3 regions of the Arthrobacter sp. StoSoilA2 genome follow, and region 3 is predicted to be linked to each of the others. Evidence: riboswitches for the same ligand, from Rfam matches in the RefSeq annotation. Region 3 holds a riboswitch; each other region holds the start of a gene.
What was found. Region 3 has a riboswitch for thiamine pyrophosphate ahead of LDN82_RS19725 (ECF transporter S component). Riboswitches for the same ligand answer to the same signal wherever they lie in the genome.
Positions count from the first base shown of each region.

Region 1: another riboswitch for thiamine pyrophosphate. It lies ahead of thiO (glycine oxidase ThiO); the one in region 3 lies ahead of LDN82_RS19725 (ECF transporter S component).
Region 2: another riboswitch for thiamine pyrophosphate. It lies ahead of LDN82_RS13190 (bifunctional hydroxymethylpyrimidine kinase/phosphomethylpyrimidine kinase); the one in region 3 lies ahead of LDN82_RS19725 (ECF transporter S component).

Region 1 is NZ_AP024643.1:3,348,822-3,355,391, reverse strand. It holds gene LDN82_RS15185 (DEAD/DEAH box helicase) at 8-1,717, opposite strand; gene LDN82_RS15180 (RNB domain-containing ribonuclease) at 2,004-3,488, opposite strand; gene LDN82_RS15175 (ferritin-like fold-containing protein) at 3,530-4,198, shown strand; gene thiE (thiamine phosphate synthase) at 4,243-4,926, opposite strand; TPP riboswitch at 4,954-5,071, shown strand; gene thiO (glycine oxidase ThiO) at 5,064-6,320, shown strand; gene thiS (sulfur carrier protein ThiS) at 6,317-6,553, shown strand; gene LDN82_RS15155 (thiazole synthase) at 6,557-6,570, shown strand, end outside.
Region 2 is NZ_AP024643.1:2,908,799-2,915,368, reverse strand. It holds gene LDN82_RS13195 (Rne/Rng family ribonuclease) at 1-2,835, shown strand, start outside; TPP riboswitch at 2,980-3,078, shown strand; gene LDN82_RS13190 (bifunctional hydroxymethylpyrimidine kinase/phosphomethylpyrimidine kinase) at 3,070-4,626, shown strand; gene rplU (50S ribosomal protein L21) at 5,003-5,311, shown strand; gene rpmA (50S ribosomal protein L27) at 5,371-5,634, shown strand; gene obgE (GTPase ObgE) at 5,768-6,570, shown strand, end outside.
Region 3 is NZ_AP024643.1:4,322,453-4,329,022, reverse strand. It holds gene LDN82_RS19755 (Na+/H+ antiporter subunit D) at 1-1,008, shown strand, start outside; gene LDN82_RS19750 (Na+/H+ antiporter subunit E) at 1,005-1,571, shown strand; gene LDN82_RS19745 (monovalent cation/H+ antiporter complex subunit F) at 1,568-1,846, shown strand; gene mnhG (monovalent cation/H(+) antiporter subunit G) at 1,836-2,216, shown strand; gene LDN82_RS19735 (DUF4235 domain-containing protein) at 2,213-2,473, opposite strand; gene LDN82_RS19730 (NUDIX hydrolase) at 2,510-3,187, opposite strand; TPP riboswitch at 3,393-3,529, shown strand; gene LDN82_RS19725 (ECF transporter S component) at 3,609-4,229, shown strand; gene LDN82_RS19720 (ABC transporter ATP-binding protein) at 4,229-5,827, shown strand; gene LDN82_RS19715 (energy-coupling factor transporter transmembrane component T) at 5,824-6,570, shown strand, end outside.

The DNA.
Region 1 (6,570 bases), 970 kb from region 3:
GAGGACTTTAGGCCTCGGAGGTACCGGACTGGGCGCCAGCGGTCCCGCCGGAAACCACTTCGCCGTTACGGCGGCGCGTGCGCGTACGGCGCGTGCGGGCCGGCTTCTCGGCATTTTCGCCGGTAGCGGTACGGGTTTCGGAGGAACCGGCAGCAGGGGCGGCATCGGCTTCGGATGTACGACGGCGGCGCGTACGGTTGCGTCCGCCCTCGCCCTTGGATTCCGAGTTGGCTTCGGTGGACTTGGCTGCGTTTCCACGGCCACGGCCGCCGTCCCTGCCGCGGCCGCCATCGCGTCCGCCTTCACGGGATGAACCGCCGGAACGGGAGTTCTTCTTGCCTGTTTCGCCCAGGTCCTCAAGGACCTCGGCATCGACGCCGGCAAGGGTGCGCTTGTTGCGCGGGAGGCGGCCCTTGGTGCCCTCGGGAATGTCGAGGTCACTGTAGAGGTGGGGGGAAGAAGAGTAGGTTTCAACCGGCTCCGGAACGCTGAGCCCCAGTGCTTTGTTGATCAGGCCCCAGCGGGGCATGTCGTCCCAGTCGACAAAGGTTACAGCCGTTCCCTTGTTGCCGGCGCGGCCGGTACGGCCCACGCGGTGCAGGTAGATCTTTTCGTCTTCCACGCACTGGTAGTTGATGACGTGCGTAACGTCATCAACGTCGATGCCCCGGGCGGCAACGTCGGTGGCAACCAGGACGTCTACCTTGTTGTTGCGGAACGCGCGGAGAGCCTGCTCGCGCGCGCCCTGGCCGAGGTCGCCGTGGATCGCAGCAGCGGCAAATCCGCGGTCCACCAGTTCCTCCGCGACCTTGGCCGCGGTGCGCTTGGTTTTGGTGAAGATAATGGTGCGTCCACGTCCGCGGGCCTGGAGGATGCGGGCCACTACCTCGGTCTTGTCCATGCTGTGGGCACGGTAGATGAGCTGGCGGATGTCGCGCTTGGTGAGGCCTTCGTCGTTCGGGTCGGCCGCGCGGATGTGGGTGGGCTGCGTCATGTAGCGGCGGGCCATCGCGATGACCGGGCCGGGCATGGTGGCGGAGAAGAGCAGGGTCTGGCGAACGGCCGGCGTGCCGGCGATCAGTGTTTCCACGTCAGGCAGGAAGCCGAGGTCCAGCATTTCGTCGGCCTCGTCCAGAATCACCATTTTGACGTTCTTCAGGCTGAGGTGCTTCTGCTTGTAGAGGTCGATCAAACGGCCCGGGGTGCCAACCACTACCTCGACGCCCTTCTGAAGGGCGTCAATCTGCGGCTCATACGCACGGCCACCGTAGATCGTGGCGATGCGGGCGTTGCGCTTGCGGGATGCCGTCTGGAGATCGTTGGCTACCTGGACGGCAAGCTCACGGGTAGGAACGATGACCAGGGCCTGCGGGGCACCGGGGACGGCCAGCTTGGCGTAGCCGGGGTCATCGCGGCCTTCCACGCGCTGCAGTGCCGGAATACCGAAACCGAGGGTCTTGCCTGTACCGGTCTTGGCCTGGCCGATGATGTCGTGGCCGCTAAGGGCTACGGGCAGCGTCATGGCCTGGATGGGGAAGGGATGGGTGATACCGGCATCGGCGAGGGATTCGACGATGTCGGCGCGGACGTTGTAGTCAGCGAACGATTTCTCTTCGATCTCGTGGGGCGTCTCATCAGAGATGATCGTTTCCTCGGGCTCGATGGATTCGGTGCCGGTGGCGTCCGTCAGGACTTCATGGGTGTGCAATTCACTCACAGGGAGTTTCCTTATTCATTTGGGCATTGGCGCTGCATGCTCAACGGGTGGCGGAGCCGTACCGGAGCACGAACCGGCGCGCAAGCTAATCCAGTGGAAGCCGATCGCGGGCTATCTAAGTACTGGCACTGGTGACCAGCGGGCACATCTCAAGATCGCGTAGGGGCGGGCTTGTTGAGTTCAAAAATTAACTGAATCAACGACCGGGCATCCATTACTACAGGGTCAGTCTATCCTCTGGGAGCGCTAAAGCCCGGATCGGCGGCAGTTCGGGTCCTGCGGGGACTTAGGGGAGCAGCGTAAAGCGGATCTCGCGGCTGGCGATATCGGCCTTCAGGAGTTGCACCCGGACCTTGGTGCCTGATTCCATTTCGCCGTCACATCGGGCTGTCACCGCGGGTTCGGCTATCTGGATGATGCCGAACGGCCCATTGCCGTTTCCGTTTGCCCTTCCATTGCCATTGATCGTGCCATTGGACGGCTTGGAACCGGAGATGACGACCGCGTCGAACTCCTCGCCGATGTGGTTGGCCACGAGTGCAGCTTCCACTGTGTCCATGGCCAGACGCTCAAGCCGGCCGGCCAGTTGGTCGGATGAGGCCATGATCTCAGGCAGGGATGGAAGTGCTTCCCGCGCCCAGGCGGGGATCTGGTGGCCGTTGCTGAGGGCCTCGCAGATCACCAGGACAAAGCGGTCGATGAGGCGACGCAAAGGGGCAGTGGTGTGGGCATAGGGTGCGCCGATGGCTGACTGGATGATGTTGGGGGGAAGTTCGCCATCGAAAGGCGTGTATCCAGCGCCGCGGAAGAGTGTGCCTGCCGAGTGCAGGATCGCAAGTTGTTTGGGATCCGAAGCGTCAAGTGTCCGAAGGTACTCACCGTAGGTGATCTCGCCGTCCCAGGGTTTCCCGAGGGCCTTTGTCTGGCGTTTGAAATGGAGCAGTGACCGCTCATCCGGTGCCGGCATGGTGCGCAGGATGCCCACTTTTCCGTCAAGCATCAGTTGGGCGGCCGCCATCCCGGTCATGAGGGATATCTGCGCATTCCAGTCCTCCACAGGCAAGGACGGCGCGGCCACAATCCTGTAGCCTCCGCCACCTGTCGCCTGGACGATTTCCTGCTCCGGCATGTTCAGGTTGGCGCCACCGCGGAGTCGTTCCAGCTCCACCCGCTTCAGGCCAACCTCTTTGAGGAGCTCAAGGACCTCCGGGGCTGTGCCGGCATCGATCTGCTCCTGGGCACCTTTGTAACTGAGCTTCGTGCGGCTACGGACAGTGCCACGGGCCACGGACGTGGCGGTTACCTCCGCATTGCGGTCCAGTTCGAAGTCCCACACGAAGGCGCTGCAGTCCTGACCGGCCAGCAGGCTGCCGGCGTTTTCGCTGATGACCTCCGGGTGCAGCGGGATCCTCCCGTCAGGAGCGTAAAACGTTTGTCCCCGTTGCCGGGTTTCGGCATCGAGCGCCCCGCCGGGAGCAACGAAGGATGGCACGTCCGCGATTGCGTAGAGGACTTTGTAACCGTCGCCGGCACGTTCAATGAACACTGCTTGGTCCAGGTCGGTGGACGTGGCGGGATCAATGGTCACAAAGGGAATGTCCCTGAGGTCACGGTCCGGCAGCGTATGGTTTTCTACCGCTTTGCGGGCTTCCGCCACGGCTTCGGCCGGATACTCGCCCGGGAGCTCCAGTTCGGTCCGGAGGGCTGCAAATGCCGCCGCGAGCTGGTCCGACGAGTCGTCGACGTTGGGCGAAATCCGATGATGTGACACGAAAATCAGGTTAGCCCGAAATCGCTGGATAGTCTTGGACCATGAGCACTTCCTTGGACGATAATGCTCGCATCCAGCGACTCTCTTCGGAGCTGCTGGGGGCCATGGCGTACGGCGAGCTCTCCGCGTTTGGCCGGCTGTCTTTCGACTCCCGGTACGCTCCCAACCTCCATGACAGGGCAGTGCTGGCAAAGATCGCCGTCGGCGCTTACGGAAACTTCGCCTTGATCAGCAGCCGGCTCTCGGAGATGGGACTCGATGCCGAAGAAGCCATGCTTCCGTTCCAGCGCTCGTTTGACCACTTCCACGAGCGAACAAAGCCAGCGGACTGGTTTGAATCCGTCATGAAGGCCTATGTGATCGACACCGTGTCATCGGACTTCTACCGCATGGTCGCGTCATTCCTTGACGGCGGGACGCAACTCTTTGTCCAGAAGGTGGCCTCCGCCGACCAAGCCACGGAAGTTTTACGCATCCTCCTGCGAAGGGCCCTGTCTGATGACCCCCGCCTGGCGTCGCGCCTGGCTTTGTGGGGCCGCCGCCTGGTCGGTGAAGCCCTGACGCAAGCACAACGCGTAGGCATGGAACATCCCCAGCTGGGACCGCTGCTCAAGGGCGGCGGGGATGCACGCAATGCAGTCAAGGCCCTCACCGCTGAGCTGGCGGAGCGGCATGGGCGACGCATGTCCGGGCTGGGGCTCACGGCTTAGGACACTTTCGAATATCCTCCGCAGCAGCCAAGGCGCCGGGGTGGTTATCCGGCGTCGAGCGCTTCCAGCAAGGTCTTGGCCGCCGCCGTCGGGTCCTCCGCCTCAGTGATGGCACGTACCACCACGATCCGGCTGGCTCCGGCTGCAACCACCTGTTCAACATTGGTGAGGTCTATGCCGCCGATGGCGAACCAGGGGAGGAGGACGCCGCCTACGGTCTCCTCATCCGCGCGCTTTACGGCTTCCGCGGCATATGTGACCAGGTCCAGCCCAACTGCTTCACGGCCTGGCTTTGTGGGCGTTGCCCACACCGGGCCAACACAGAAATAATCCAGTCCGCTCCTGCCGGGGGAGGCAGCTATCGCGGCGTCAACCTGGTCCGGGGTATGGGTGGACAGGCCGATGACCGTGCGGTCGTGGAGGAGGTGCCGTGCAGCGCGTAACGGGATGTCTTTTTGGCCGATATGGAACACCGGAGCCCCGGAAATACTGGCAACATCGGCGCGGTCGTTGACGGCCCACAGCCTTCCGTGCCGCTGGGCAACGTTGTGCAGGACCTCCAGGACCTCAAGCTCCTCGGCGGCCTCGAGCGTCTTGTCGCGAAGCTGGATGATGTCGACGCCGCCCTCAAACGCGGCGTCGACGAAGTCTTCGAAATCGCCCTGGCGTTTGCGGGCATCAGTGCACAAGTAAAGGCGGGCAGTGGTGTGGACATCATGCTGGGTCATGGAAACCAGAGTAGTTCCTCTAAACTGGGCACGTACTGCGGGAGCCGTGACAGCGTCATATGACCGTCCGGCTGAGAGGGCTTCAGCGCCGACCGCTTGACCTGATCCGGCTAATACCGGCGTAGGGAAGGAAACATATGGCAGAATCCCGCCAAATCCCCTTGCAGGCAGACGTGGCAGTCATTGGTGGTGGCGTCATCGGCCTTGGCATCGCCCACGAAGCCCGCCGTCAGGGCCGCTCTGTGGTCCTCATTGATCCCACTCCCGCAGCGGGTGCGACGTTCGCTGCCGCCGGAATGCTGGCTCCGGTCAGTGAACTCCACTACCAGGAGGAAGACCTCCTGGAACTCATGCTGGAATCCTCCCAACTGTGGCCGGCTTTCGTCCGGAGCGTCCACGGCAGCGAATCAGCCGCCGGATACCGCACGACGTCGACAATCGCCGTTGGTGCGGACGCCGCCGACCGCCGTGCGCTGGCAGACCTCCGCACGGTCCAGCAGGCCGCGGGGCTGCGCGTGGAGCCACTGTCTTTGCGTGAAGCGCGCGAGCGCGAGCCTTTGCTCAGCCCCGGGATTTCCTGTGCCTTCGACATACCGGCCGATCACCAAGTGGATCCGCGGCGCCTTGCACGATGCCTCCTGGACGGGTTATCAGCCCACGGACCAAGTGACGCAACCTGGGTTTCCGGAGCGGAGGACGGTTTCGCCCTGCCGTTCCAAGCGTCCCGTTTGCTCTGGGACGGGGAACGCGTCTGCGGGGTCCAGCTCGATTCGGGCGCCGGGCGCGTTGTTTGGGCCTCAGAGACTGTGCTCGCCTGCGGGCTGGATGCAGCCAGGATCGGCGGTCTCCCCGAGGGTCTCAACCTGCCCCTGCGGCCCGTTTACGGCGACATTCTCAGGCTGCGCGTTCCCCAACACCTCCAGCCGCTGCTCACATCCACCATCCGGGGCATGGTCCGCGGGGTGCCGGTCTACATCGTCCCCCGCGACGACGGAACGGTGGTGATTGGAGCCACCCAGCGGGAGGACGGGTTGTCTGCGTCCAGCAACGCAGTGTCCGCCGGGGGCGTCTATCAACTCCTGCGTGACGCCCAAGTGTTGGTTCCTGCCGTGGCGGAGCTGGAACTGTTGGAAGCGACAGCCCGTGCACGGCCAGGCACACCGGACAACGCACCCCTACTTGGACGAGTTACCGGGCCCGGGGGCACCATCGACGGTCTCGTGATCGCCACCGGGTTCTTCCGCCACGGCGTTCTCTTGACGCCTGTGGCCGCCAAAATCGTAGGCGGACTGATCAGCGGCCCAGCCGACCCCCGATGGTCCATTTTCCGGCCTGATCGATTTACGGCAACTCAGGATCACCTCCTCCAACCAGCAATCAAGGACACACCATGAACATCAAACTCAACGGCTCCGAACACGCCGTGGCGGACGACGCGTCCGTGAGCACACTCGTCAGTGCCATCACAGGCCGCGCGCTGGACCACCGGGGACAGGCAGCCGACGGCGGCAAGCTGGGTGTCGCCGTCGCACGTAATTCGGAGGTTGTGCCGCGCAGCCAATGGGCAGCGACTGCGCTCGCCGATGGAGACGAACTCGAACTCGTAACCGCAGTCCAGGGAGGCTGAAAAATGACCGCAGCAAA
Region 2 (6,570 bases), 1.4 Mb from region 3:
GAAGAAATCACGACGCCGGATGCGGGGTCCCAGCCTGCGCCGGCTACCCAGGGCGACCTTCCCGTGGAGGGCGACGTTCCCGCCGAGGAAGAGGCCGAAGCTGCCGAGGAGTCCGCCCCCGGTTCAACGTCGTTGTTCCTGGAACCTGTCTCCATTACCTCGATGATCTTCCAGGCCCCTGATCTGAGCACCGTTGCCCGCCCCGCCGTAGAGGAAAAGGCCGAAGAGTCTGAAGCAGAAACTCCGGAAGCCGGGTCAACTGACGAGCTGGAGGATTCCAGCAGCCGTCGTCGTCGCCGTAGCCGTGGCCGGCGTGGCCGCCGCGGGACTGAACGCGATGAGACCGATTCCGAGGACGGCGCTGAGGCTGAGGATGAAGAAGATGCTCCGGTAGCGGAAGCGCTCGAAGAGGGCGTCACGTCGCGTCGTCGTCGGCGTCGCCGCCGGGGTGACCAGGACCTTGAACTGACTGGCGGCTCGGACGATGACCCGCCCAACACGGTGACCCGTGTCCGCGCGCCCCGCCCGATCACTGAGACGGCCCCGTCAAACCGGGTTACCAGTGTTAAGGGTTCCACCAGGCTAGAGGCCAAGAAGCAGCGCCGCCGCGAGTCCCGCGAGACCGGACGCCGCCGCCAGGTGATCACAGAGGCTGAGTTCCTTGCCCGCCGAGAGTCCGTGGATCGCCAGATGATCGTCCGCCAGCGCGACGATAGAATCCAGATTGCGGTCCTTGAAGACGGCGTGCTTGCTGAGCACTTTGTGTCCAAGACCCAGCAGGATTCGCTGATCGGCAACGTGTACCTGGGCAAGGTCCAGAATGTTCTGCCGTCCATGGAAGCTGCCTTCGTGGACATCGGACGCGGGCGCAACGCAGTTCTTTACGCCGGCGAAGTCAACTGGGACGCCGTCAATCTCGAGGGACAGCCGCGCCGGATCGAGAATGCCCTCAAGTCCGGTGATTCTGTCCTGGTGCAGGTGACCAAGGATCCTGTAGGCCACAAGGGCGCGCGCCTCACAAGCCAGATTTCCCTCCCGGGCCGCTACCTTGTGTACGTGCCTGGCGGTTCCATGACCGGCATCTCGCGCAAACTGCCCGACGTCGAACGCAACCGCCTCAAGCGCATCCTCAAGGACCGTTTGCCTGAGAACGCCGGCGTCATCGTGCGCACGGCCGCTGAAGGTGCCTCCGAGGAAGAACTGACGCACGACATCAACCGTTTGCGCGCGCAGTGGGAGGGCATTGAAGGCCAGGCGTCCTCCACCAAGGTGCTGGCACCCGAACTGCTCTACGGCGAACCTGACCTCACCATCAAGGTGGTCCGGGATGTCTTCAACGAGGACTTTTCCAAGCTGATTGTGTCCGGCGACGACGCGTGGGACACCATTGAGGCTTACGTCACCTACGTTGCTCCCGATTTGGTGGGCCGCCTTGAAAAGTGGACCAAGGACCAGGACATTTTTGCGGCCTGGCGGATCGACGAACAGATCCACAAGGCCCTGGAGCGCAAGGTCTTCCTGCCGTCCGGCGGTTCCCTTGTCATCGACCGCACCGAGGCCATGACCGTCGTGGACGTCAACACAGGTAAGTTCACCGGCAGCGGTGGAAACCTTGAAGAAACCGTCACCAAGAACAACCTTGAAGCGGCCGAGGAAGTAGTTCGCCAGCTGCGCCTGCGCGATATCGGCGGCATCATTGTCATCGACTTCATCGACATGGTCCTTGAATCCAACCGTGACCTGGTACTCCGCCGATTGGTGGAATGCCTGGGCCGTGACCGCACCAAGCATCAAGTGGCTGAAGTGACGTCGCTTGGCCTGGTGCAGATGACACGCAAGCGCATGGGCACAGGCTTGCTTGAAGTGTTCGGTGAGCAGTGCGAGCACTGCGCCGGACGCGGCGTCGTCACCCATGATGAGCCCGTGGAACACCGACGCGCCAATGTAGTTGCCGCCGAGCACCACCGTCCACACACAGAACCGCAACAGCCTGCTGCCCGGAATGAACGCAAGCGTCGCCGTGGGAAAGGTGGGGGAGCGGTAGCCGAGGAAGCAGTCTCCACCCACAGCACCGCTGCCGCCCCGGTAGCTGCGCCAAGTGGCAAGGAGTCGGTTGACCCCGTTCGCCAGGCGAAGGCCGAGGCGACCAGGGCGGCTCTTGCCACCATCGCCGCTGCAGCGCATGCCGCGCACTTGCACGACGACGAAGTTCACCGCGCGGAGGAACTGGCACGCGCAGCCGGTCAGCATCACGACACGGCTGAATCCGTGTCTGATACGGCAACCGGCGATGCCGGGGGAGCGGCCGCAGCTGATGCCGCCAGCCATGAAGCAGCGGTTCGGGAGGCACGGTCCACGCCCGTTTTGCGCTTCGGCGGCGAAGAAGTGGCGCTTCCATTCGTGGAGCACCATGAGGAACCATCTGCGGGCAAGCCGGCCATGAGCCTGGACCTGCTGGCGGAGGCGTTCTCGCACCTCGGTGCTGCACCGGCTGACGAGGAAAAGACTGTGGATACGGTTTCCGGACCTGCCACGGCTTCCGAAACTTCCGCTGCCTCCGCTGCCACTACCTCCGCCGCCAGTGCTGCGGCCACCGACGGTCAGAACGATCGTTCTTCGCGTTCGCGTGGAAGTCGAGGCCGAAGGAACCGTAGCGCGAGCAGGGCACAGGGTGCCGCAAACGAAACCAGCGTGGAGCACCACGAGGTAACTGCCGCAGCCGCGGGTGGAACGGCCCACGAGGCCAAAGCGCCGGCAGCGGAAGAGCCTGCCAAAAAGAAGGCAGCTGACGAGCCCATCATCCTCGGCGTAGGAGTTCCAGCTTCGGAGTTGTAAGCACGTCAGCACTGATGACGTATTGAAAGAGTCCCGCAGTATCCGATGTCGTCGGATACTGCGGGACTCTTTTGTCGCCGGCAGTCACATCCATGCACCCAAGCAGGCCGGTTCCCGGACCGCTGGACTTCCCGGCTACGCTAGGAAACTGACACGGGGTGCCGGGCGCTGGGCCTGGCTGAGATCCAGACCCGTTGAACCTGTCCGGTTAGCACCGGCGAAGGGATGTCCATCATGGCTTCATTGTCGAGTTCCCCTGTCTACCCCCTTGACCCCGCCGGTAGCGTTGGCGGACCCGTGGCTGCCCGGCAACATCCGCGGGTGCTTAGCATTGCCGGTTCGGATCCGTCCGGAGGCGCAGGGATCCAGGCAGACCTGAAGAGCATTGCTGCGCACGGTGGTTACGGAATGGCTGCCATCACGGCGCTCACGGCACAGAACACCCTTGGAGTCAGTGCAGTCCATGTTCCGCCCGTGGAGTTCCTGCGCCAGCAACTGGATGCCGTCAGCAGCGATATTGAGATTGATGCCGTCAAGATCGGGATGTTGGGTGACGCGTCCGTCATCCACGAAGTCCGCAGCTGGCTCGAAGACGTGCGTCCCGCCGTCGTGGTCCTTGACCCGGTGATGGTGGCCACCAGCGGCGACCGGCTTCTGCGTGGGAACGCCGAAGCCGCCCTGCGCAGCCTCCTGCCTTTGGCGGATCTCGTTACCCCCAACCTTCCCGAACTGGCTATGTTGCTGGGGGAGCCTGACGCCCCGGACTGGGCCACTGCCCTTGACCAAGGCAAGCGTCTGGCTGCCGAATGTGGAACGACCATCCTGGTGAAGGGTGGCCATTTGGCAGGAGCGGAATGTCCTGATGCCTTGGTCAATACGAGCGGCTTGCTGCGGCAGGACGTTATCGAGGTGGCCGGTCCCCGCGTGGATACCCGGAACAGCCACGGAACGGGCTGTTCGCTCTCCTCGGCATTGGCCACGGTGCAGGCCCGCAGAGGTGACTGGGAAGCGTCACTGCGGGAGGTTAAGCCGTGGCTGCTGCAGGCCCTTTCTGCGGCCGACGGGCTCGACGTGGGCAGGGGCAGCGGGCCGATCCAGCACTTTCACCATCTGGAGCCGACACGGAATCCTGCTGGCCGGTCCGGCGATTTTGCCGCGCGACTTTGGGCGGAAGCCACGCCGGAGTTGGACGCAATCTACGGCCTGGCCTTCATCCAGGGCCTGCAGTCGGGGAGGCTCCCTGAGCCCGAGTTCAACTACTACCTTGCCCAGGATGCCATCTACCTCAACGGCTATTCCCGGGTTCTGGCCCGCGCCGGTGCCCTTGCCCCCACTGAGGAAGAGCAGCTCTTCTGGGCCAAGGCGTCACAGACCTGCCTTGAGGTCGAGTCCGAGCTTCATCGGAACTGGCTGAGCACGCGCCCGGCTCCGACGCAGACCGGACCCGTGACCAAGTCGTACGTGGACCACCTCCTGGCCACTTCCGCGTCCGGCAGTTACGCTGTGTTGCTCGCAGCAATCCTGCCCTGTTACTGGCTGTACGCGGAGGTAGGCCGGCAACTCCACGCGGCCTACGTGGATGCAGGCGCACCCGGCGACCACCCGTACGCCGACTGGTTGAAGACCTACGCCGACGAGGAGTTTGCTGCCGCAACCCGCAAAGCGATCGACCTTACGGACGCAGCCGCCCTCAAGGCCTCTGCGCAGGAACGCGAGGCCATGGTTGAGGCCTTTACACACTCTTGCCGCTACGAGACGGCCTTCTTTGATGCGCCAAGGCTCTTCGCCTGAGTTCGATTTCCGTGGTTTCTGCATAGCCGATCGACGAAACTCCCGCGCGTCGCCAGCCAAATCGCAGCATTCCCGCCCAAACCCTGTAGGCTGTATGGGCACGGTGCCGGGAGAGTCCGTTACAACTGGTGATGCAAGTCACCCGATAGCCTCCGGACCCGGCCTCATTTGCAGCTGAAGGTCAAACTAGCGTAATCTTGATCTTCGGTGCTTACGCCAACACTTGGGTTATGCCCCTTGGAATTGTTCATGGGATGACTCGCGGGCTTCGATCTGAAGTCCACGGCGTTGAGGCACAGCGCGAACCAAGCCTGATTCCGGTTCAAGGTTCCGCACGCAAATTTAGTAAGAAACGTCGAGAGAAGTGAGTACCCAAGTGGTGTACGCGATTGTCCGCGCAGGCGGCCGCCAAGAAAAAGTTTCCGTTGGAGACTACGTAACGCTTAACCGCGTCCCCGGTGGAGCCGGCAGCACGCTTGAGCTGCCCGCCTTGCTCCTGGTTGACGGCGACAAGGTCACGTCCGCTGCTGCGGACCTGGCCAAGGTCAAGGTCACGGCTGAGATCCTTGAGGACCTTCGCGGTCCCAAGATCGTCATCCAGAAGTTCAAGAACAAGACCGGCTACAAGAAGCGCCAGGGTCACCGTCAGGAACTGACCAAGATCAAGATCACGAGCATCAAGTAACTTTCGTTACTCTGTTCAGATTTTCAGTTTCCCCAGAAATTTAGAGGCAGGCATTTCACATGGCACACAAAAAAGGCGCGAGCTCCACTCGCAACGGTCGTGACTCCAACGCACAGCGCCTCGGCGTCAAGCGTTTCGGTGGCCAGGTAGTTTCCGCAGGCGAGATCATCGTTCGCCAGCGCGGAACCCACTTCCACCCCGGTGCAGGCGTCGGCCGCGGTGGCGACGACACCCTGTTCGCACTCGAGGCCGGTGCGGTTGAGTTTGGTACTCGCCGCGGACGTCGCGTAGTGAACATCGTTGCTGCTGCAGCTGCAGAGTAACAACAAGTTCTGAACCGGTGGAGCGGGCCAAACGGCCCGCTCCACCGTTCTTTTAACCGCATTACAATCGATTAGGGCGCCCATGGCGCTCTGGTTTATGCAACAGCGCTGGCAACAGCAAGAGGAGATTCACGTGGCGAGCTTTGTAGACCGGGTAGTCCTGCACGTATCCGGCGGAACCGGCGGCCACGGCTGTGTCTCTGTCAAGCGGGAAAAGTTCAAGCCTCTCGGTGGACCCGACGGCGGCAATGGCGGCAACGGCGGAGACGTCATCCTTAGGGTGTCGGCGCAGACCACCACCTTGCTTGACTACCACCACGCCCCCCACCGCCACGCCACCAACGGTGGCCCTGGCATGGGTGATTGGCGTGGCGGCAAGAACGGCGAAACCTTGATCCTCCCCGTGCCGGACGGCACCGTGGTGAAGACGAAGGACGGCGAGGTCCTCGCTGACCTCGTGGGCGAAGGCACGGAGTATGTTGCCGCGGCAGGAGGCCAGGGCGGTCTCGGAAACGCCTCACTGTCCTCGCAAAAGCGGCGCGCGCCCGGCTTCGCGCTACTGGGCATTGAAGGCGAATCCAGCGACATCGTGCTGGAACTGAAGTCCATCGCCGATATCGCGCTGGTCGGATTCCCCTCCGCTGGAAAATCCAGCCTCATTGCGGCCATGTCCGCTGCCCGGCCAAAGATTGCCGACTACCCCTTCACCACCCTCATTCCCAACCTTGGCGTCGTCCAGGCCGGCGACATCCGGTTCACCATCGCCGATGTGCCCGGCCTGATCGAAGGCGCCAGCGAGGGCAAGGGCCTTGGCCACAACTTCCTGCGCCACGTTGAACGCTGCGCGGCCCTGGTTCACGTCCTGGACTGCGGAACCCTGGAATCGGACCGTGATCCACTCTCCGATCTGGCCATCATTGAGGCGGAACTGGAGAA
Region 3 (6,570 bases):
GGAGCTACCGGGACCATCACCATGGCGGACCTTGCCATCAAGCTGGCGGAGCTGGATCAAGGAACCCAGAACCTGCTGCACGTGATGCTGCTGGTGGCGTTCGGGATCAAGGCAGCCGTGTTCCCGCTGTCATTCTGGCTTCCCGACTCCTATCCAACCGCTCCGGCCCCTGTGACAGCCGTGTTTGCCGGTTTGCTGACCAAGGTGGGTGTTTATGCCATGGTCCGCACCGAGACACTCCTCTTCCCCGGCGATACCCTCAACGTGCCCTTGATGGTGGTGGCGCTGCTGACAATGGTGGTGGGCATCCTGGGTGCCTTGGCGCAGAGCGACATCAAACGTCTCCTGTCCTTCACGCTGGTCAGCCACATCGGCTACATGGTGTTCGGCCTGGCCATGTCATCCGTCACGGGCCTTGGCGCGGCCGTGTTCTACGTGGCGCACCACATCACCGTGCAGACCAGCCTGTTCCTTGTCACTGGCTTGATTGAGCGGCGGGGCGGATCGTCCTCCATTGACCGCTTGGGTGGCCTGGCCAAGCTCTCGCCACTCCTTGCCCTGTTGTTCTTCGTCCCGGCAATGAACCTTGCAGGCATCCCGCCATTCTCGGGTTTCCTGGGCAAGCTCGGGCTCCTCCAAGCGGGCGTGCAACTGGGTACGCCGCTGGCCATCGTTTTGGTAGTAGGCGGCGTCGTCACCAGCCTCCTCACCTTGTTGGCAATTGCCCGCGTTTGGAACAGGGCGTTTTGGCGTAAGCCCGAGGACGCCGAGTACCCGGACCCCGTGCTTCAGACCCCAGGCAATGTAGGGGTACTTCCCCGGACAATGGTGGGTTCCACTGCGGGCCTTGTGGCCTTCGGTGTTGCCCTCACAGTCTTTGCGGGCCCACTCTTCCACCTCGCCGACGGCTCGGCGGAAATAATGTTGGACCGCACTGCCTACATCCATTCAGTCCTGGGGGACTCCGCCCAGGTGCCAGCCGTGGGTCAGCCAGGGGCTGCCAAATGAGCCGAAAACCAATCTCCTTCCGCACTGAACTCCCGCTGCTGGTATGGCTGGTCATCGTCTGGGGCGCCTTGTGGCGGGATTTCAGCCCGGGCAACCTGCTGTTCGGTGCGCTCATCGCCGTGCTCGTGGCCAAGTTCTTCTACCTTCCGCCGGTGGAGCTCAGTGGCAGGTTCAATGTTCTTCGCGCCATTTCGTTCGCCCTGATATTCCTGGGCAAAGTGGTGGCAGCGAGCTTCCTGGTCCTCTACCTGGCCGTAGTTAAGGGGCCAAAGGTGCGTAGCGCCGTCGTCGCTGTTCCGTTGCGCAGCCATTCGGACCTCATTGTGACGGCAACCGGGCATGTTATTTCGCTGATCCCGGGCTCGCTGGTGGTGGAAGTGGACCGCTCGACGTCCACCCTGTACCTGCATGCACTCAATATTTATGAGGAAGCCGGAATCGCCAGGATCCGTCAGGAAGTCCAGAAGATCGAGGCCACATTGATCCGGATCATGGGAACGCGTGAGGAACTCGACGCTCTCCAGGATGAAGCAACCCCGGGCATGGAAGGGGCAGCCCTGTGAAAGAACTCGTTCTGTTGGTGACTGCTGTCATCCTGAGCCTGGCTGCGGTGGGAGCGATCATCCGTATCGCCATTGGCCCCTCCTTGCTGGACCGCGTTTTGGCATCGGATGTCCTGCTGGCCATTCTTGGAGCCGCGCTGGCGATCGATATGGCGATGAACCGGCACCTGAACAACTTGGTGTTGCTCGTGGCTCTCGCCGTGATCGGCTTTGTAGGCTCCGTAACGTTTGCCCGGTTTGTCGCGGATCGGAGGGATCAGAGCAATGACTCCTGAACCTACTGGCGTGGATGCCGTAATCGACGCGGTGACGGCCGTGTTTCTTGTGGTGGGTGCCCTGATGTCGCTTGGCGCAGCAATTGGCCTCCTGCGGTTCCCCGACCTCATGAGCCGCATGCACGCGGCAACGAAGCCGCAAGTCCTGGGTCTTTTCCTGATGCTTGCAGCCATGGGTCTGCAAATGCGCACATGGTGGGTTTGGCCGGTTCTCGTGGTGGCCTGGATATTCCAACTGCTGACCGCACCGGTCTCCGCACACATGGTGGGCCGCTCCGCTTACCGAACCAAGCATGGGCACCGCGAACTGCTCACAAAGGATGAGCTTGAAGCGGTTGTCCAAAGGGCAGCCGGCGACGATTCTACCTAGACGATGTCGTGGGTCTTTGCGAAGCGGGCGATGGCACGCTGGGTGCCACGGCTCGCGAAAACCTGGATGAGCGTACTGACGAAGGCCGAAATCAGCGCGAAGGACAAGGCTGAGCGGAGGCTCGTTTCCATATCGTCGTGGCCCGTGGGCGGCTTGTTGCCGGTGGCCTTTTCCCAGCCCTTGTTGACCAACTTGGTGCCGACGAATCCGGCTGCAAGGCTTACTCCGGCACCCAGCAGCTTGAAAAAGAGGTTCATGCCCCCAGCCTAGCCTCACATGCAGGCGGGTTGGGACTAGCGGCGGTTTTCGCGTTCCTTGAGGAAAGCTGCCATGGAACCGCGTGGTGCCAGGACAGGAACAACATCGTGATCGGCTTCCCAGACGGCATCCACGGTTCCGAGACCGGAAATTTCCTTGAGCAGGTAATACGTGGGCGGCATCAGCTGCAATTTACCGGCCGCCTCGGCCGCCAGGATCCCGTCCACCGGCATCCAGAGTGATTGCCACGCTTCAGTGGTTTGGTGCTGGGGTGCTGCTTCCGGAGCAGGCTTGGCTACATAGAAGTACGTGTCGAAGCGCTTGGGCATGTCCGTGGGCGTGACCCAGTTTGCCCAGGGGCGAAGGTCTGAGGCGTCAAGGCGAAGTCCGGCCTCCTCCCAAACTTCCCGCAGGGCAGCGGTGAGCACCATGCCTGACTTTGCCGGGGCCTGTACAGGATCGACGGCGATGGAACTCAGATGCCAGTCTGCAGCGTGCTGTTCCAGCAGCCGGACAGGGTAATCCCATCCATCCTGGTCAGCGGCATCAACCCGGCCGCCCGGAAAGACCACCATGCCGGCGGCGAAGTCCATGGTGGCAACCCTGTGCTGGACGAAGGCCTCAAGCCCGCCCGGTGCGTCACGGAGCAGGATGACGCTCGCGGCAAGGCGGGGTTGGGGAACTGGCATGTCCGTAATGGGAAGGTCCGTCATGAATTACCCCTTTGCCGCGTCGATTCCTGCTGGATCATTGTCTCAGGTCCTGTTGTGGGGCCCGGTGTGCGTGCTCAGACCGGAGAATGGGGCGCAGAGCCGGCCCCGCAACGCAGGAGAAAGGGGAGCCAACCGCTTTGTGACTAGCCCAAGGAGCCCACGAACACCCACAGGTGTAAACTGAACCACGCCCATAAGGGCAGATTAATAACGACAGGGGAGCGCCGCCGTCGGACCTTGCAGAGATGCAGGTGACGCGAGGGCGCTGAGAGTGCGGACAGCCGCAGACCCTCGAACCTGATCCGGTTAGTACCGGCGCAAGGGAGTCGAGCTTCTCAGAGTGTCCGGATCCGGGCGGCGCAGGCCGGCCGGGGGTTTCCGGGGAGCACTTTCCCCTCCTGTACCTCAGGAGGCAGAAAAAATGACCACGGCAAGCGTGAAGAAGACCAGTTATAACTGGCGTGTTGTAGACATCGTGGTGGCAGCTTTGATTGCCATCGCCGGCGGCGTGATCTTCTGGGCCTGGTCCCAGGGCGCCGCAATCGTATCCATCCCCATGAACGCCACGTATCCGCCGCTCACCGGTTTGATCGCCGGTGGCTGGATGATCCCGGCCGTCCTGGGCATGCTCATCATCCGCAAGCCGGGCGCAGCCCTGTTCTGCGAAGCCGTCGCCGCCACCGGCGAACTCATCATGGGTTCCCAGTACGGCACCACCGTCCTCATCTCCGGCGTCCTCCAGGGACTGGGTGCGGAACTCGTCTTCGCTGCGTTCCGGTACAAGAAGTTCGACCTCTCCGCTGCACTCCTCGCAGGTGCCGGCTCGGGCCTCTTCTGCGGTCTCAACGATTCCTTCCTGCCTTGGGGCTGGAACATCGCCTACGAAGCAATCGACAAGCTGGCTTACATCGCCTTCACCACGCTCTCCGGTGCGATCATCGCGGGCGCGCTGTCCTGGGTTGCCACCCGCGGGCTGGCCAAGACCGGTGTACTGAGCTCCTTCGCGTCGCGGAAGGCTGCTTCGGAGCCCGTCTTCAACTAATGCCTGCCACGCAAAGCAGCGGCCAGGTACGGCCTGCCGCCATCACCGCCCAAGGGTGGGGATGGCGGCATGCCGGACGTTCCACACCCGCCATCCAGGACCTCGATCTCCGGATCGAGCCCGGTGAGCGCGTGCTCTTGCTGGGTCCATCGGGCGCAGGGAAATCGACACTGCTCCACGCCCTCGCCGGTGTGCTGGGTGATGAGGAGGACGATTCCGACGAGACCGGCTCGCTGCTGATCGACGGCGTTGCTCCCCGCGAACAGCGCGGCCGCGCAGGTCTGATGCAGCAGGATCCGGAAACCCAGGTAGTGCTCTCCCGGGTGGGTGACGATGTCGCGTTTGGCGCCGAAAACCTGGCCGTTCCCCGGGAAGAAATTTGGGCGCGCGTCCATGAAGCGCTCGACGACGTCGGGTTGCGCACCGCTGCAGGCGGCGGCTTGGCACTGGAGCACCCGACGGCGGCCCTCTCCGGCGGGCAGAAGCAGCGCCTTGCGTTGGCTGGCATCCTGGCGATGCGGCCCGGGCTGATCCTCCTGGACGAACCTACGGCCAACCTGGATCCGGTGGGCGTGCTCGAGGTTCGGGACGCCGTACAGCGCTGCCTGGACAAGACCGGCGCCACTTTGGTTGTCGTTGAACACCGTGTGTCCGTGTGGAAGGACCTGGTGGACAGGATCGTGGTCCTCCAGCCACCCTCGGCCGGGGGCGGTGTGCTCCTGGACGGCCCCCCGGATCAGGTGCTCACAGAGGCCCGCACCATGTTGATGGCAGCGGGAGTGTGGGTGCCCGGGTACGTTCCGACGACCCGCGCCCGCAGGAGCACAAGTCAGGAGTTGGGCGGCCATGAATCCACGCACCAGCTCCTCCTCGTCGCACAGGACCTGGCTGTTTCCCGTGGGAAGTCCCGCCGCCGCCGTTTCAAGACCATCCCGCCCGTCCCCGTGCAATCGGATATCAGTGCACAAGTACGGGCTGGCCAGGCACTGACCATCACGGGTCCGAACGGTGCAGGCAAATCTACTTTTGCGCTCACATTGGCCGGCCTTCTGGCGCCGGTTGACGGCAAGGTGAGTGCCGCCGTCGAGCTTTCCGAGGGAGCTGGAATCGACCCGTTCAAGTGGAAGGCGGATCAGCTGATTTCCCGCATTGGCACCGTGTTCCAGGAACCGGAGCACCAGTTTGTGACGGGCAAGGTTCTGGACGAGCTGATGTTCGGACCAAAGCATCTGGGCCACGGCGAAGAACGCGTGGATGAATTGCTGGAGCGTTTGCGGCTCACGCATTTGGTGGACGCGAATCCTTACACGTTGTCCGGCGGCGAGAAGCGCAGGTTGTCCGTGGCCACGGTCCTTGCGGCCCACCCTAAGGTGCTGGTGCTGGACGAGCCCACGTTCGGCCAGGACGCCAACACCTGGGCCGAACTGGCATCCTTCCTCTCTGAACTGCTCGATGCTGGAACAGCCGTTGTGTCCGTGACGCACGACGAAGAATTCAGCGCGGTCCTGGGCGGCACCGAGCTCCGGCTGGATCCAGCTACGCCGCAAGTTCCGGACCCGCACAGCGAAGCAGCCCGCCAGGAAGCCGGTGCTGCATGAGGGACGCCCTGAACCTGCGCGGCAACCACGCCCTCCTTACGCGCGCCAACCCCTTGGTTAAGTTTGTGTCCGTGTTCCTCATTTCGCTGGTGCTGGCATTGTCGATCGACTGGGTGTCCGCTTCAACGGCCCTCGTCGCCGAGCTGGCCCTGTTCCCGTTGGCTGGCCTCACGCTGGGGCTTCTATGGCAGCGGGCCTGGCCGCTCATCATCGCTGCAGCGATAGGTGGCTGGAGCACCGCAATCGTGGCGGCTGACAGCGGGGCCGTACTGCTCGACGTCGGACTCTGGTCCATCAGCGAAGGTTCCCTCCAGCTGGGGCTGGGTTTCATGCTGCGCGGCTTGGCGATTGCGCTGCCAGCGATCCTGCTGATGACCTGCACCGACCCCACCGACCTGGCCGACGCGCTGGCACAAAAGGCAAGACTGCCACACCGCTTTGTCCTTGGCTCGCTGGCCGCGATGCGCCTGGTGGGATTGATGGCTGAGGAATGGCAGACCATCGGCATGGCCAGGCGGGCCCGCGGAGTGGGTTCGCAGGGCAGTCCGCTGCAACGGCTCAAGGCAACGCTTGGACAGAGCTTCGGGCTGCTGGTCCAGGCAGTGCGTCGGGCTTCCCGGCTGGCCATCACCATGGAGGCGCGTGGTTTCGGTGGCGGGCAGAGAACGTGGGCCCGGGAATCCACTTACTCCCTCCTGGATGTCTGGGTCCTCCTGGGCGGCCTCGTCATCGCTGCCGCTGCT